3 regions of the Pantoea sp. CFCC18177 genome follow, and region 3 is predicted to be linked to each of the others. Evidence: predicted binding sites of a transcription regulator. Region 3 holds the regulator's gene; each other region holds the start of a gene.
What was found. Region 3 encodes CRP, which controls carbon source genes, mostly activating them, when cyclic AMP is high. Its sites were predicted from a motif close to ATGTGANNNNNNTCACAT; they were not measured.
Positions count from the first base shown of each region.

Region 1: a site for CRP is predicted at 2,479-2,496, ahead of adhE (bifunctional acetaldehyde-CoA/alcohol dehydrogenase). Genes of this name have one in related genera too.
Region 2: a site for CRP is predicted at 2,752-2,769, ahead of ACPUC8_RS08735 (CdaR family transcriptional regulator). Genes of this name have one in related genera too.

Region 1 covers NZ_JBNBPL010000001.1:285,501-289,789, forward strand. Annotated here, with positions in the region: gene ACPUC8_RS01260 (ABC transporter substrate-binding protein) at 1-1,021, opposite strand, end outside; gene ACPUC8_RS01265 (YchE family NAAT transporter) at 1,597-2,244, opposite strand; gene adhE (bifunctional acetaldehyde-CoA/alcohol dehydrogenase) at 2,691-4,289, shown strand, end outside.
Region 2 covers NZ_JBNBPL010000006.1:202,407-206,695, reverse strand. Annotated here, with positions in the region: gene ACPUC8_RS08745 (FadR/GntR family transcriptional regulator) at 1-219, shown strand, start outside; partial or broken gene ACPUC8_RS08740 (alginate lyase family protein) at 216-1,471, opposite strand; gene ACPUC8_RS08735 (CdaR family transcriptional regulator) at 1,498-2,655, opposite strand; gene degP (serine endoprotease DegP) at 2,890-4,289, opposite strand, start outside.
Region 3 covers NZ_JBNBPL010000028.1:46,779-51,067, forward strand. Annotated here, with positions in the region: gene ACPUC8_RS22120 (YccS/YhfK family putative transporter) at 1-1,676, opposite strand, end outside; gene crp (cAMP-activated global transcriptional regulator CRP) at 1,735-2,367, opposite strand; gene ACPUC8_RS22130 (OsmC family protein) at 2,656-3,060, shown strand; gene ACPUC8_RS22135 (phosphoribulokinase) at 3,134-4,003, opposite strand; gene ACPUC8_RS22140 (YheU family protein) at 4,065-4,283, opposite strand; gene ACPUC8_RS22145 (hydrolase) at 4,286-4,289, opposite strand, start outside.

The DNA of each region.
Region 1 (4,289 bases), on a different contig from region 3:
CTGGGATCTGCCCCTGCCCCATGATTTTGTCGGCGATGATGTCACGGTCGAGGGTTAGCTTGAGTGCGGTTCTCACACGGGCATCAGTGAACGGCGCTTTTTTATTGTTGATTTCGTAATAGAAGGTGCAAAGCAGTGGGCTGACTTTTACCTGCTCACCCAGATCTTGCTGTAATTTCTTAAACAAGTCTGGTGGCACAACGCTATTGGTCATATCCGAGCCGCCACTGCGGTAGCGATTAATATCGCTATTTTCAGACGTGAGCGGCAGTAATATGCCCTCATCAATTACCGTGTGAGGGTTGTCCCAGTAACGTGGATTACGCTTGAGAACGATTTTCTCATTGACCACCCAATCAGCCAGCGTATAGGCACCATTCCCTACATAGTGTTGAGGCTGAGTCCACTGCTCACCCCATTTCTCAATGGCAGTACGGTACACCGGCTTCATCGCGGTGTGGGCCAGCATGTCGATAAAATAGGGAACGGGTTCTGAGAGAGTGACCTGAAGATGATGGTCATCCAGCGCCTTGACGCCCAGTTCAGTGGGAGAGGCTTGACCGGCCAGAATAGAATCAATATTGGCGATATGGGCGGCTTGCAGGTAACTGGCATAAGGTGATGCCGTTTTCGGGTCGGCCAGGCGCTGCCAGCTGTAAACGAAATCTTGCGCAGTCACAGGCTCGCCGTTGCTCCACTGAGCATTGTCACGCAAAGTAAACGTCCAGATACGGCCATGATCGTTGCGCCAGGAAGAGGCCACACCCGGAACAATTTGCCCGTTATTATCCGTCTCTACCAATCCTTCCAGTAAATTTCGAATCACATTGGACTCGGGCACACCTTCGGTTTTTTGCGGATCTAACGAGGCGACTTCGCTGCCATTGTTAATCACAATGCGCTGTGTTTCTGCCAATGGCACGCCCGCTGAAACTTCTGCTGCCTGACTGTGTGCAATTATCCCCGACAAGCAGAGCGCCAGGAGAGAAGGCGCCGCTTTTTTCGCTGCCATGCTTTTCATCAACAAATATCAACCTTAAAACATTAACCCGCTAGCGAGTAAGCAAGAAGCGTACTCATTTGACACCAGCGGATAAAAAATTTGCGATGTGCCGAAAATTATCAGAACAAATGCCCGCACGCCAAAGCCAAACAGCAAAAATGTTAGCTGATTCTCTTTTATCACGGACATGCCCACAGTAAAAGTGTTAATTTTTACACTAAAAAATCAAATAACTTAATGATATTTATAAGTAAAATGCATTTTTTGCGGGAGTTTTGTACAAGGGCAATTTTCAAGAGTACAAAATCGAAATTCATCTGTATTAGCAATCTTTAACGACACAATAAATTGATTATGGCGATTAAAGCCTTATATAAATTTCGTGAAAAACAGGCGTTAAAGAAAAAAACACTGTGACAATTATCACAAAGATAAGTGATAAAAGTGGCGGTGAGAGAAGTAATAGTAGCAAAAGTGATGCTGGAGAGGCTCTATTAAGCGAGATGAATATTTTCACCCTATTGGTGCAAATAATTCACAGATTGCACCAATATGGATCAAGGCAGGGTTATTGAAGAAAAATAACCTTTCCTTTAATTGAGCAAGCCTGGGAAAATGGCTTTCATTCCGGTGACCACAAATTCAATTCCCAACGCCATCAATAGCAAACCCATTATACGGGTAATAACGTTAATGCCGGTTTGCCCTAACACGCGCACCATTAATGGCGCTGCACGGAACAGCAACCAACAACAAAATGCAAAAATGGCAATGGCAATGGTAAAACCGATCAAATTCGGCCAACTGTGATAGCGCGTGCTCCAAACGATAGTAGAGCTGATAGCACCGGGCCCCGCCATCAAGGGTAACGCTAATGGAACCACACCAATGCTCTCACGTATCGCCGTCTCTGACTTCTCCTGCTTGTTCTGCTTGTCCTCGCCCAGCTTGCCACTGATCATCGACATCGCAATGGTCACTACCAGAATGCCACCAGCAATACGGAATGAGTCGATAGAGATACCAAACAGATGCAGGATTGCATCCCCCAGGAACAGTGACGTCCAGAGAATGATCGCCACAGCCAGATTCGCCGTGAAGTTGGTTTTATTTCGCTCAGCAGCGGCTTGATAGCTGGTCATGCTGATGAACACCGGGATGATGCCCACGGGATTGACCAAGGCAAACAGACCGACAAAAAATTTAATATAGCCGGAAAAATCAAGTAGCACAGGATTCAAAGTGAGCTCCGGAAAATGTGTGTTTAAAAAAACGCGCTTAATGTAGTGCAAAAGCCCGATGAAAAACCAGTGGGTCAGGCAGAAATTTATGCTGCCATTTTTGCCAGAATCCAGTTTATTTATCTGCGGTTAGCGTCCAGTGCACACCCTTCATCAAATCCGTCCCGGCCAGAAGCCTCGCGAAAGTTACTTTAGTTGCGAAAGTCAGTGCTGAATGGTGTCAGCTTGGATGCCAATTGATCTGCATCAAAATTCAGCTACCTCATCGGGGGTAATCTTACCGCATCGAAACTTGTTACAGAGACACAGGCTTCTTGACCAGGAAACCCTTTTAGTAAGCAACGGCAAATCACCGCCATCCTGAGCAACGTATAAGCATAGCGCGACTATACTTCTGAACTCAGGCTTGTTTACTAAAAGAGTTTAACTTCCTTCAGGAGAGTACTATGGCCGTTACTAATGTTGCCGAGCTTAATGCACTGGTTGAGCGTGTTAAAAAGGCACAGCGTGAATTCGCCAATTTTAGCCAAGAACAAGTTGATACCATTTTCCGCGCTGCTGCACTTGCCGCCGCTGATGCCCGCATCCCCCTCGCTAAGATGGCTGTTGCCGAATCCGGTATGGGCATTGTTGAAGATAAAGTGATCAAGAACCACTTCGCTTCAGAGTACATCTACAACGCCTATAAAGATGAGAAAACCTGCGGTGTGTTAGACACCGATGACACTTTCGGCACCATCACTATCGCCGAGCCGATTGGCCTGATCTGCGGTATTGTGCCGACCACTAACCCAACCTCTACCGCTATCTTTAAAGCACTCATCAGCCTGAAAACGCGTAACGGCATTATCTTCTCACCGCATCCACGCGCCAAAGACGCCACCAACAAAGCAGCGGATATCGTGCTGCAGGCGGCCATTGCTGCCGGTGCGCCGAAGGATATTATTGGCTGGATTGACGCGCCTTCTGTCGAGCTGTCTAACCAACTGATGCACCATCCAGACATCAACCTGATTCTGGCCACCGGTGGCCCAGGCATGGTGAAAGCCGCCTACAGTTCAGGTAAACCAGCAATTGGTGTGGGTGCCGGTAACACGCCAGTGGTGATCGATGAGACCGCGGATATCAAACGTGCAGTTGCTTCAATTCTGATGTCCAAAACTTTCGATAACGGCGTTATCTGTGCGTCTGAACAGTCCGTCATTGTGGTTGATTCTGTCTACGATGCCGTTCGCGAACGCTTCGCCACCCATGGCGGATATCTGCTGCAAGGTAAAGAACTGAAAGCGATTCAGGACATCATCCTGAAAAATGGCGCACTTAACGCCGCCATTGTGGGTCAACCTGCTTATAAGATTGCTGAACTGGCCGGCATTAGCGTGCCCGCCTCGACCAAAATTCTGATTGGTGAAGTGAAGCTGGTTGATGAATCTGAGCCTTTTGCGCATGAAAAACTGTCACCGACGCTGGCCATGTACCGTGCGAAGGATTACCACGATGCGGTAGATAAAGCAGAGAAACTGGTTGCCATGGGCGGTATCGGTCACACCTCTTGTCTGTACACTGACCAGGATAACCAGCACGAGCGCGTGCACTACTTCGGCGACAAGATGAAGACGGCACGTATCTTGATTAATACCCCGGCTTCACAAGGCGGTATCGGTGACCTGTACAACTTCAAACTTGCGCCATCATTAACGCTGGGCTGTGGTTCATGGGGTGGTAACTCCATTTCTGAAAACGTGGGACCTAAACATCTCATCAACAAGAAAACCGTGGCCAAGCGAGCTGAAAATATGTTGTGGCATAAACTTCCGAAGTCAATTTACTTCCGTCGTGGCTCACTGCCAATTGCACTTGAAGAGGTCGCCACTGACGGTGCAAAACGCGCCTTTATCGTGACTGACCGCTTCTTGTTCAACAATGGCTATGCGGATCAGGTCACTCGCGTACTGAAATCCCACGGTATCGAAACCGAAGTCTTCTTTGAAGTGGAAGCTGACCCAACCCTGAGCATCGTGCGTAAAGGTGCGGAGCAGATGAAC
Region 2 (4,289 bases), on a different contig from region 3:
CTTATTTTCCACGCCACGGATAACTGCTTCTTTACGCCGTTCGGCAATTTGCTGGCGACCACCTTTAAATGTTTCTTCACCTGGCCGACCAGCGCACAAGAGATCTTTCTCGACGAGCACCGCAAAATCTATGAGGCGATCATGATGGGTGATGCTGATGCCGCCCAGCAGGCGTCCACCGTTTTAATGCTTCACAGCCCACGCACGCCCACCTCTTAAGGCTGCCGCGGCAACGACAATAGCCAGGTGTCACGCTGCGCCTGCATCACCGCACCCTTGAAGTGGATGTTTCGGGAAGCGACCAGCTTGCGTGGTCGATCCAGCGTTGGTAACGATGGCTCTTCAGACTGTTATCCGCCAGCGACAACAGCGGAATCATCCTGACGCTCACCCGGTCACGATTTTTCCACGGCCAGGGTTTACGGTCATCGCTGTAGGGTGCCATGTAATCCAGTGCATCGATCAGTGAACCGCCCTGCTGATGGTAATGCCACAAATCTCCCGCCCCACTTCGCTGCACCAGCTGCGCCACACTGGTCAACGCTTGCAGATTGAAATAGCTGTAATGGAAAGAGCGCGTGCGCGCCAGTTCAAATGGCTGGGTGCCGTCCGCACGGATCTGCCCATCAATTTTTTGCCGTGTCAGTGCAGCCATCTGCTTAATCACCTCAGGCTGCTGCAAATACCAGGCAATACCGGCGACCTGCGCAGCGTACCAACTTCCGTGATTGTTGGGCGCATCGCGTTCGCCCTGTGCCAGTTTGCTGTGCTGCAGCCAGTGCAGATAATCACGAAACCAGGCGTGCAGTGCGGCCTGATCCTGCGCTCGCCAGCCGGGGGAATCTTGCAGCAGCAACAGCGCATCCACCACGCGCGTGGCGAAATAGCGCCCATCCAGCACGCCGGTGTGCCTGCCTTGCGCTTTGCCCGGCACACCCTGCGCATAATTGAGGTTGGGGTTCATGCGGGTTGCAGGATCGATAAACCATGTCCGCGCCATGGATTGGGCTTTTGCCGCATAGCGTGTTTCACCGGAAAAATACCAGGCCAGGGTGAGGGTCTGCAGATCGGCAGTAAAGCGCGCCAGACGCACACCATCGCTTTGATCGTTTTTACTGGCAGGATTCACCTCTCCGTCATGGCGAATCCACGGTAAGCCCGCCTCCTTCGCCTTATCCGGCCACCAGTAAGCACTCAGGCTGAGATAATCATGTCGCGATCCGCTGGGCGGCAACATCCCTTTTTGCGTAACGGACGGGTTTGGCTGGTGCAGGGCGCGGTCGGCCGCGTGCTGCAACTGCTGCCACGCGGCGAAAGTCTGAGGAGCCGCGCTTTTGCTGTGCAGTGCATCTCGCGCCTGCTGCAGCTGCTCGCCTGATAAGAATGCCAGCACCGGCGTCTGTGCCCGGCAAGACACCGCGATCGTCAAACCCAGCAGTAACCAAAGCGTCCGCGACATCAATGCATGCATCACCCTCTCCCAACCGCTGCTATTACTTAACTTTGCTCATCCAGTTGCAATGCAACGTACAGCAATAAACGATCGTCGAAATTACCCAGATTCAACCCGGTCAGCTCGGAAATACGGTTGAGGCGATATTCCAGCGTGTTGCGATGAATAAACAGCGCCCGCGCAGTGGCACTGGGTTGCACATTATGGTTGAACCACGCCACCAGGGTGCGGCGCAGCAATCCATTGTTGTCATTGGTTTTCAGCTTCGCCAGCGGCCGCGCCAGTTCGTTAGCTTGCCATCCGCCACGTAAACTATCCAACAACACGGGTAATACCAAATCCTGATAGAAAAAGCTGCGCTGTTCCGGCATACGCTGCTTGCCCACCATCATGGTGGTGCGCGCGGTGCGGTAGGATCGTGCGATGCTGCCAGGACCAGTGAAAAAATTACCCAGCGCGATGCGCATCCGCACCTGGCCGCTCTCTTTCATACGTTGCAGCAGTTGGTCGACACGCCGCCGATGATCGTCCTGATCGTAACGCCCATGCGCATTTAGAGCCGGTTTCAGCACCACCATCTCGGTGAGTGAGACGATGGCAATGAGATTGTCACGATCGGGCGTGGTGAGCAGCGTTTGCAACTGCTGCAATTCAGACATCGCACTATCAACGCCGAGTTGGCCGCTGTCCACTTCCACCACCGCCACCACGCGCGGTTGATTGAGATCGATCCCCAAACGCTGCGCCCACTCGTTTAACGCGGGCGAGAGCGTCTCACTGCGAATCAGGTTGAGCACTAACTCCTCACGCAGGCGGCTATCTTGCGCCAGCATATGCAGCAATCGCGCTTGTTCCAGCATCATTTCTGCCGTCATACACACCAGTTCACCGTAGTGACGTAGCGCCGCGGGTTGCCCGGTCAAACCAATCACGCCGACAATGCCGCCATCGATACGCAGAGGCAGATTAATACCCGGCCGCACGCCGTGCAGATGTTTAGCCACGGCTTCGTCGATGTCCACCACCCTTCCCTGTGATAGCACCAGCAGCGCACCTTCGTGCAATTCGCCAATACGCTCGCGATCGCCGCTGCCAATAATGCGGCCGCGCGCGTCCATCACATTGACATTGCTGTCAATAATTTGCATGGTGCGGGCAACAATATCCTGAGCCAGTCGCGCATCGAGATGATAGGTGGCCATCAATAGCTCCATAGATAAAGAGGAACTGACAGAATACGCATCCCCACCACGCCTGACATTGTGCAACTGCACATAGCCGGATGGATAATGCGGGAATTGAGGCGAGCGTCACATTGCGACACGGACATCTGCACAATTTGATACAAAGCATCGTGGTACTAATGCTAACCGCGGGGCGGGATCATAACGAAAAAAGGCGAGCCGAAGCTCGCCTGTGATTAACAACGTAAAACCTTACTGCATCAGCAGATAAAGGCTGCTGTCGCCGCGCTGCACGTTCAATGCCAGCACGGATGGCTTGGTATCGAGGATTTTGCGCAGTTCACCGAGGTTCGCGATGGCCTGCTGGTTGACGCCCATGATCACGTCACCTTTCTTCAGACCAATTCGCGCCGCCGCACTGCCCGCCTTCACGTTATCGACTCGCACGCCCTTCTGACCATTGCTATCGACATTGCTCAGGTCGGCACCTTCAATACCGGTGTAAATGGTGGCCGACTGCACTTTTTCCTGCGAGCTCTGCTGGAGTTCTACCGTGATATTCACGGGTTTGCCATCACGCAGCAGGCCCAGTTGCAGTTTGGTTCCCACTGGCAGTGAACCGACTTCGGCACGCAGCGCCGCAAAGCTGGTCAACGGTTTACCATTCATCGACACCACAACATCACCGGCTTTCACACCCGCTTTTGCTGCCGCAGAGTTTGGCAACACCTGGCTGACGAAAGCACCGCGCTGCGCATCGACTTTCATCGCTTTCGCCAGTTCGGAGTTCAGCTCGGTGCCCATGATACCCAGTTCACCGCGTTTCACCTGGCCGTACTCGATCATCTGTGCGGTGAGGTTTTTCACCATCGCACTTGGGATCGCGAAGCCGATACCGATGTTACCGCCATCCGGTGCGAGGATCGCGGTGTTAATCCCGATCAATTCACCGTTCAGATTCACCAGCGCGCCACCGGAGTTACCGCGGTTGATCGCTGCATCGGTCTGGATAAAGTTTTCATAATTTTCGACGTTCAAGCCGCTACGGCCCAATGCCGACACGATGCCGGAGGTGACCGTTTCACCGAGTCCGTAAGGGTTACCGATCGCCACGGTGTAATCGCCTACGCGCAGATCGTCAGAATCGGCGATCTTAATGGCGGTCAGATTCTTGGCATCCTGCAGCTGGATCAGTGCGATATCCGATTGCGGATCTTTACCAATCACTTTGGCGTCATAACGACGACCATCACTCAACTGCACCTGAATTTTGGTGGCGTTGTCGACTACGTGGTTGTTGGTCACCACATAGCCTTTATCCGCGTTGATGACTACGCCCGAACCCAGCGCACGGAATTTCTGCTGCTGCGTATTGGCTCCGCCGTCACCACCACCCTGGCTGCCATCACCGCCGCCCTGGCACATTGGCGAGCTTTGGAATGGCGAACCGTCCTGGCAGAATGGCGAATTATCACCAAAGAATTGCTGGAATTGTTGCGGCATCCGCGGTGTTTTCACGGTGGTACTTCCTTCAACGCTGATACTCACCACGGAAGGCATCACTTTTTCCAGCATCGGTGCCAGGCTTGGCAACTGTTGGCTCGAGGAGGAAGCAGATTCCGCCGCGAAAACACTCACAGGGCTCAATGCCA
Region 3 (4,289 bases):
AGCGAGTTGAACAGCGCATTGTGCGCTTGGTTGACCTTCATGCGTTGGTACGCCAGCTTTTCCGGCGATTGTTCCGGCCCCAGCAGCATTCGCAACGCTTCCTGATAGGCTTCCAGCGCATCATGGGCGTTACTGCGTAGCAATCCGCTCTGCCACTGCGGCCACAGCCAGATCATGCCTGCAAACGCAATCAGACAGCCCATCAGCGTATCCATCATGCGCGGCAATAAGAACTGTGCGCCATTGAGCGACAGCAACTGTAAGGAATACACGGCGGTAACGGTGAAGCCAATCATCGACCAGCCATAATATTTGCGCGTCACCAGATAGCTGGCGAGGGTGATGGCCAGCATAAACAGTAAGGTGACCGATTCGGGTACGGCCAGTCGCAGTGAGGCCGCCGCAATCAGCAAGCCGGCAAAGGTGCCGAGCGCACGGTGCTGAATGCGCACCCGCGTGGCGCTGTAGCCATTCTGACTGACAAACATGATGGTCATCAGAATCCAGTAGGGCTTAGGAATGTTGAAGAACAGCGCGACTGCGCTGCCGAACATTAGCATCACCGAGATGCGTGCGGCGGTGCGTAAAGCGGCAGATTTCAATGACAGATAGCTGCGCAACGCGGGGAAGAACGGCAGACGGCGCTGACGATCCGCCATCAGGTCACGCGTGTACAACGGCTTCTGCGTGCGTAAGACGCGTGCGATACGGCTGAAGTGGTAGTAACAGAAGTTGCCGACCGGATTATCTGGGTGCTGGCGCGCGATTTTTTCCAGCGCCCCGAGTGGCTTCTCCATATGGAAGCGCTCCGGCAACTGATGATAGAGAATCGCATCGGCGAGGATGCGCAGGCGCGCGGAGATGGTTTTCGCATTCCAACGGATCACCGCCTCAGCGTGGCTCTGCTCGACCAGCTTTTGCACCTCTTCCGGCTGATGCAGGCTCACCGAAATGTGTTCCTGTAAATCCAACGCCACCTGAAACGCTCGCGTCAGACGCTTATGGCTGTTATCGCGGTTGGCCGAGAGCATATGCATCTGCTGATAACAGGTGGTGATCAGATCGACGGCTTTTTGCTGGCGTGCCAGTAGCGGCGGTAACGCTTTTTCAGGATCGGTGAGTTGCGTCAGCAGCGTGTATTTCGCATCACAGTAATCTGCCAGTTCGCGATACAGCAGGCTCAGGGTTTCACGCATCGGCTGCTCTTTCCACAGCCAGAACCAAAACCAGTTAAACAGGCCGTACCAGAACGTACCGCCGATATACAGCAGCGGCGGCACCCAAACCGGCATCCTTCCAACCAGGCTAAGGCTAAAGATGGCGGCAATCAGGGTGGCTGGCAGCAAGCGGCCATGTAACGGGCTAATTTCACCGGTGACACCAATCAGCAGCGGCAGCACAAACAGTATGAGCGGCAGCGGAATCTGATAATCCGTGAGCAACTGGATCGAAAAACTGCCGATGGCAAACAGCGAACCGCCGACAATCAGACGTTTGAAAAAGCGTTTATGCGGGGTATCCAGACCGGCCATGTTGCAGCAGGCAGGCACTAATGAGAACAACAGGCCTTTTTGCAGATCGCCAAACAGCCAGCCAAGTGCCACAGGCAGGCACAGCACCAGCGTTTGCCGCAGGGCGTAGTTGACCTCAGGATGATAGATGATTCGGCGCCACATCAGCTCATCGCAAACAAAAACGGCGCGATGTTGCCATCACGCCGTGGGTGATAAGAAATTAGCGGGTGCCGTAAACGACGATGGTTTTACCGTGTGCGGAGATCAGGTTCTGATCTTCCAGCATTTTCAGGATGCGCCCCACGGTTTCGCGTGAGCAACCCACGATCTGACCAATCTCCTGACGGGTGATTTTAATCTGCATCCCGTCTGGGTGAGTCATCGCATCTGGCTGTTTGGCCAGATTAAGCAGTGTTTGCGCGATACGGCCCGTCACATCGAGGAAGGCAAGGTTGCCCACTTTCTCGGAGGTGATTTGCAGACGACGCGCCATTTGCGACGAGAGTCGCATCAAAATATCCGGGTTTACCTGAATCAGCTGACGGAATTTTTTGTAGGAAATTTCAGCCACTTCGCAGGCAGTTTTGGCACGTACCCAGGCACTACGTTCCTGACCTTCTTCAAACAGGCCGAGTTCGCCGATGAAATCTCCCTGATTGAGGTAGGAGAGGATCATCTCTTTGCCTTCTTCATCTTTGATCAGAACCGCAACGGAACCTTTCACGATGTAGTACAGCGTTTCCGCTTTCTCACCCTGATGGATGAGCGTGCTCTTTGACGGATATTTGTGAATATGGCAATGGGACAGGAACCATTCGAGTGTAGGGTCTGTTTGCGGTTTGCCGAGAACCATTCGCTATTATCCTCTATTGTAATCGTGCCCAAAGCACAGGGGGCAGTTTTCCCTGTCAGGCGGTGTAATCGTCGAGCGTTTTATTTCCGGGTGATTCTTAAGCTACGCTTTTGATTCTTCCCGCCTTCGTCTGTTACGACGAAAATATTTTCAGCACTGTTTGTAGCACAGCTTTTGCAAGCTGTCTTCTGTTGTCTCGCTTCAGCAACAGGCGGAAGAGTCTGGATTGCTGTTTATCAACTGAAAGCGTACTCTGGCGGCAAAATAGCCACTTCAGGAGAAAGAATAATGCAGGCACGAGTGAAATGGGTGGAGGGGTTAACCTTTCTCGGAGAATCCTCATCTGGCCATCAGGTATTAATGGACGGTAATTCAGGGGATAAAGCGCCGAGTCCAATGGAGATGGTTCTGATGGCGGCGGGCGGCTGTAGCGCGATTGACGTGGTGTCTATCCTGCAAAAGGGCCGTAATGATGTGGCCGATTGCGAGGTGAAGCTCACGTCTGAACGCCGTGAAGAAGCGCCACGTATTTTTACCCACATCAACCTGCATTTTATTGTCAGCGGCAAAGCGTTGAGTGATAAAGCCGTGGCCCGCGCGGTTGATCTCTCCGCTGAGAAGTATTGTTCGGTGGCGATCATGCTGGGTAAAGGTGTGGAAATCACCCACAGCTATGAAGTGGTAGAGTTGTAATCCTACTGTCGCGGCGCGATTTATCGCGCGGTGTGATGCACGCCTTACATCGTGCCGCTACAGAAATTCTGGATTATTCAATCCGTTTACCTTCGATCAGCCGTTGCACCAGCGGTGTCATGATCAATTCCATCGCCAGCCCCATTTTGCCCCCCGGCACCACCAGCGTATTCATGTGTGAAATGAACGAGCCCTGAATCATTGCCAGCAGGTAAGGGTAGGCAATCCCCTCCAGACCACGGAAATGGATCACCACAAAACTTTCGTCGAGTGAAGGGATCTCACGTGCGGCAAACGGGTTGGAGGTATCCACGGTCGGCACGCGCTGGAAGTTGATGTGGGTGCGAGAGAACTGCGGCGTGATGTAGTTGATATAGTCCTCCATCGAACGCACCACCGAATCCATCACCGCTTCACGAGAATGCCCACGTTCGCTGGTATCGCGCACCAGCTTTTGAATCCACTCCAGGTTCACAATCGGCACCACACCCACCAGCAGATCCACATGCTCTGCCACGTTATGCGGTTGCGTCACCACACCGCCGTGTAACCCTTCATAGAACAGCACATCGGTGTTGTCCGGCAGCGGCTGCCATGGCGTAAAGGTGCCCGGCACCTGATTCCACGGCACCGCTTCATCATAGGTGTGCAAATACTTGCGCGATTCGCCCTGACCGGTTTTTCCGTAGTGCTTGAACGTCTGCTCTAATAAACCAAAGTCATTGGCTTCGGGGCCAAAGTAGCTAATGTGACGACCCAGATCGCGCGCCTTACGGATCGCCATGTCCATCTCTGGACGGGTGTAGCGATGGAAGCTGTCACCTTCCACTTCCGCAGCGTGCAGATCAAACTGCTGGAATATTTTACGGAAGGCGAGGCTGGTGGTGGTGGTACCGGCTCCGCTGGAACCGGTAACGGCAATGATTGGATGCCTGGCTGACATAACAGAACTCCCTGTGAGGTCCGGCGATGAGCATTGTTACCACGAATTGCCGCGCGGTGCATTAACCGCGAAAATCTCGCGCTGGCATGATATTCACTGATTCATGCAGTTCAGACCACACCAGCACGACTTCTCCGCGTTCCAGTTGGCGGCGCACATCGGCCACCTTCTGCGCCAGGCTGCGCTCCTGCTCGCCGTAATCGGTGCCTTCACGTAACACGAAGGTTTCAATCAGGTTTTCCAGCGTTGTCACTTCAAGTTCTTGCCAGGGAATAATCACGATCAC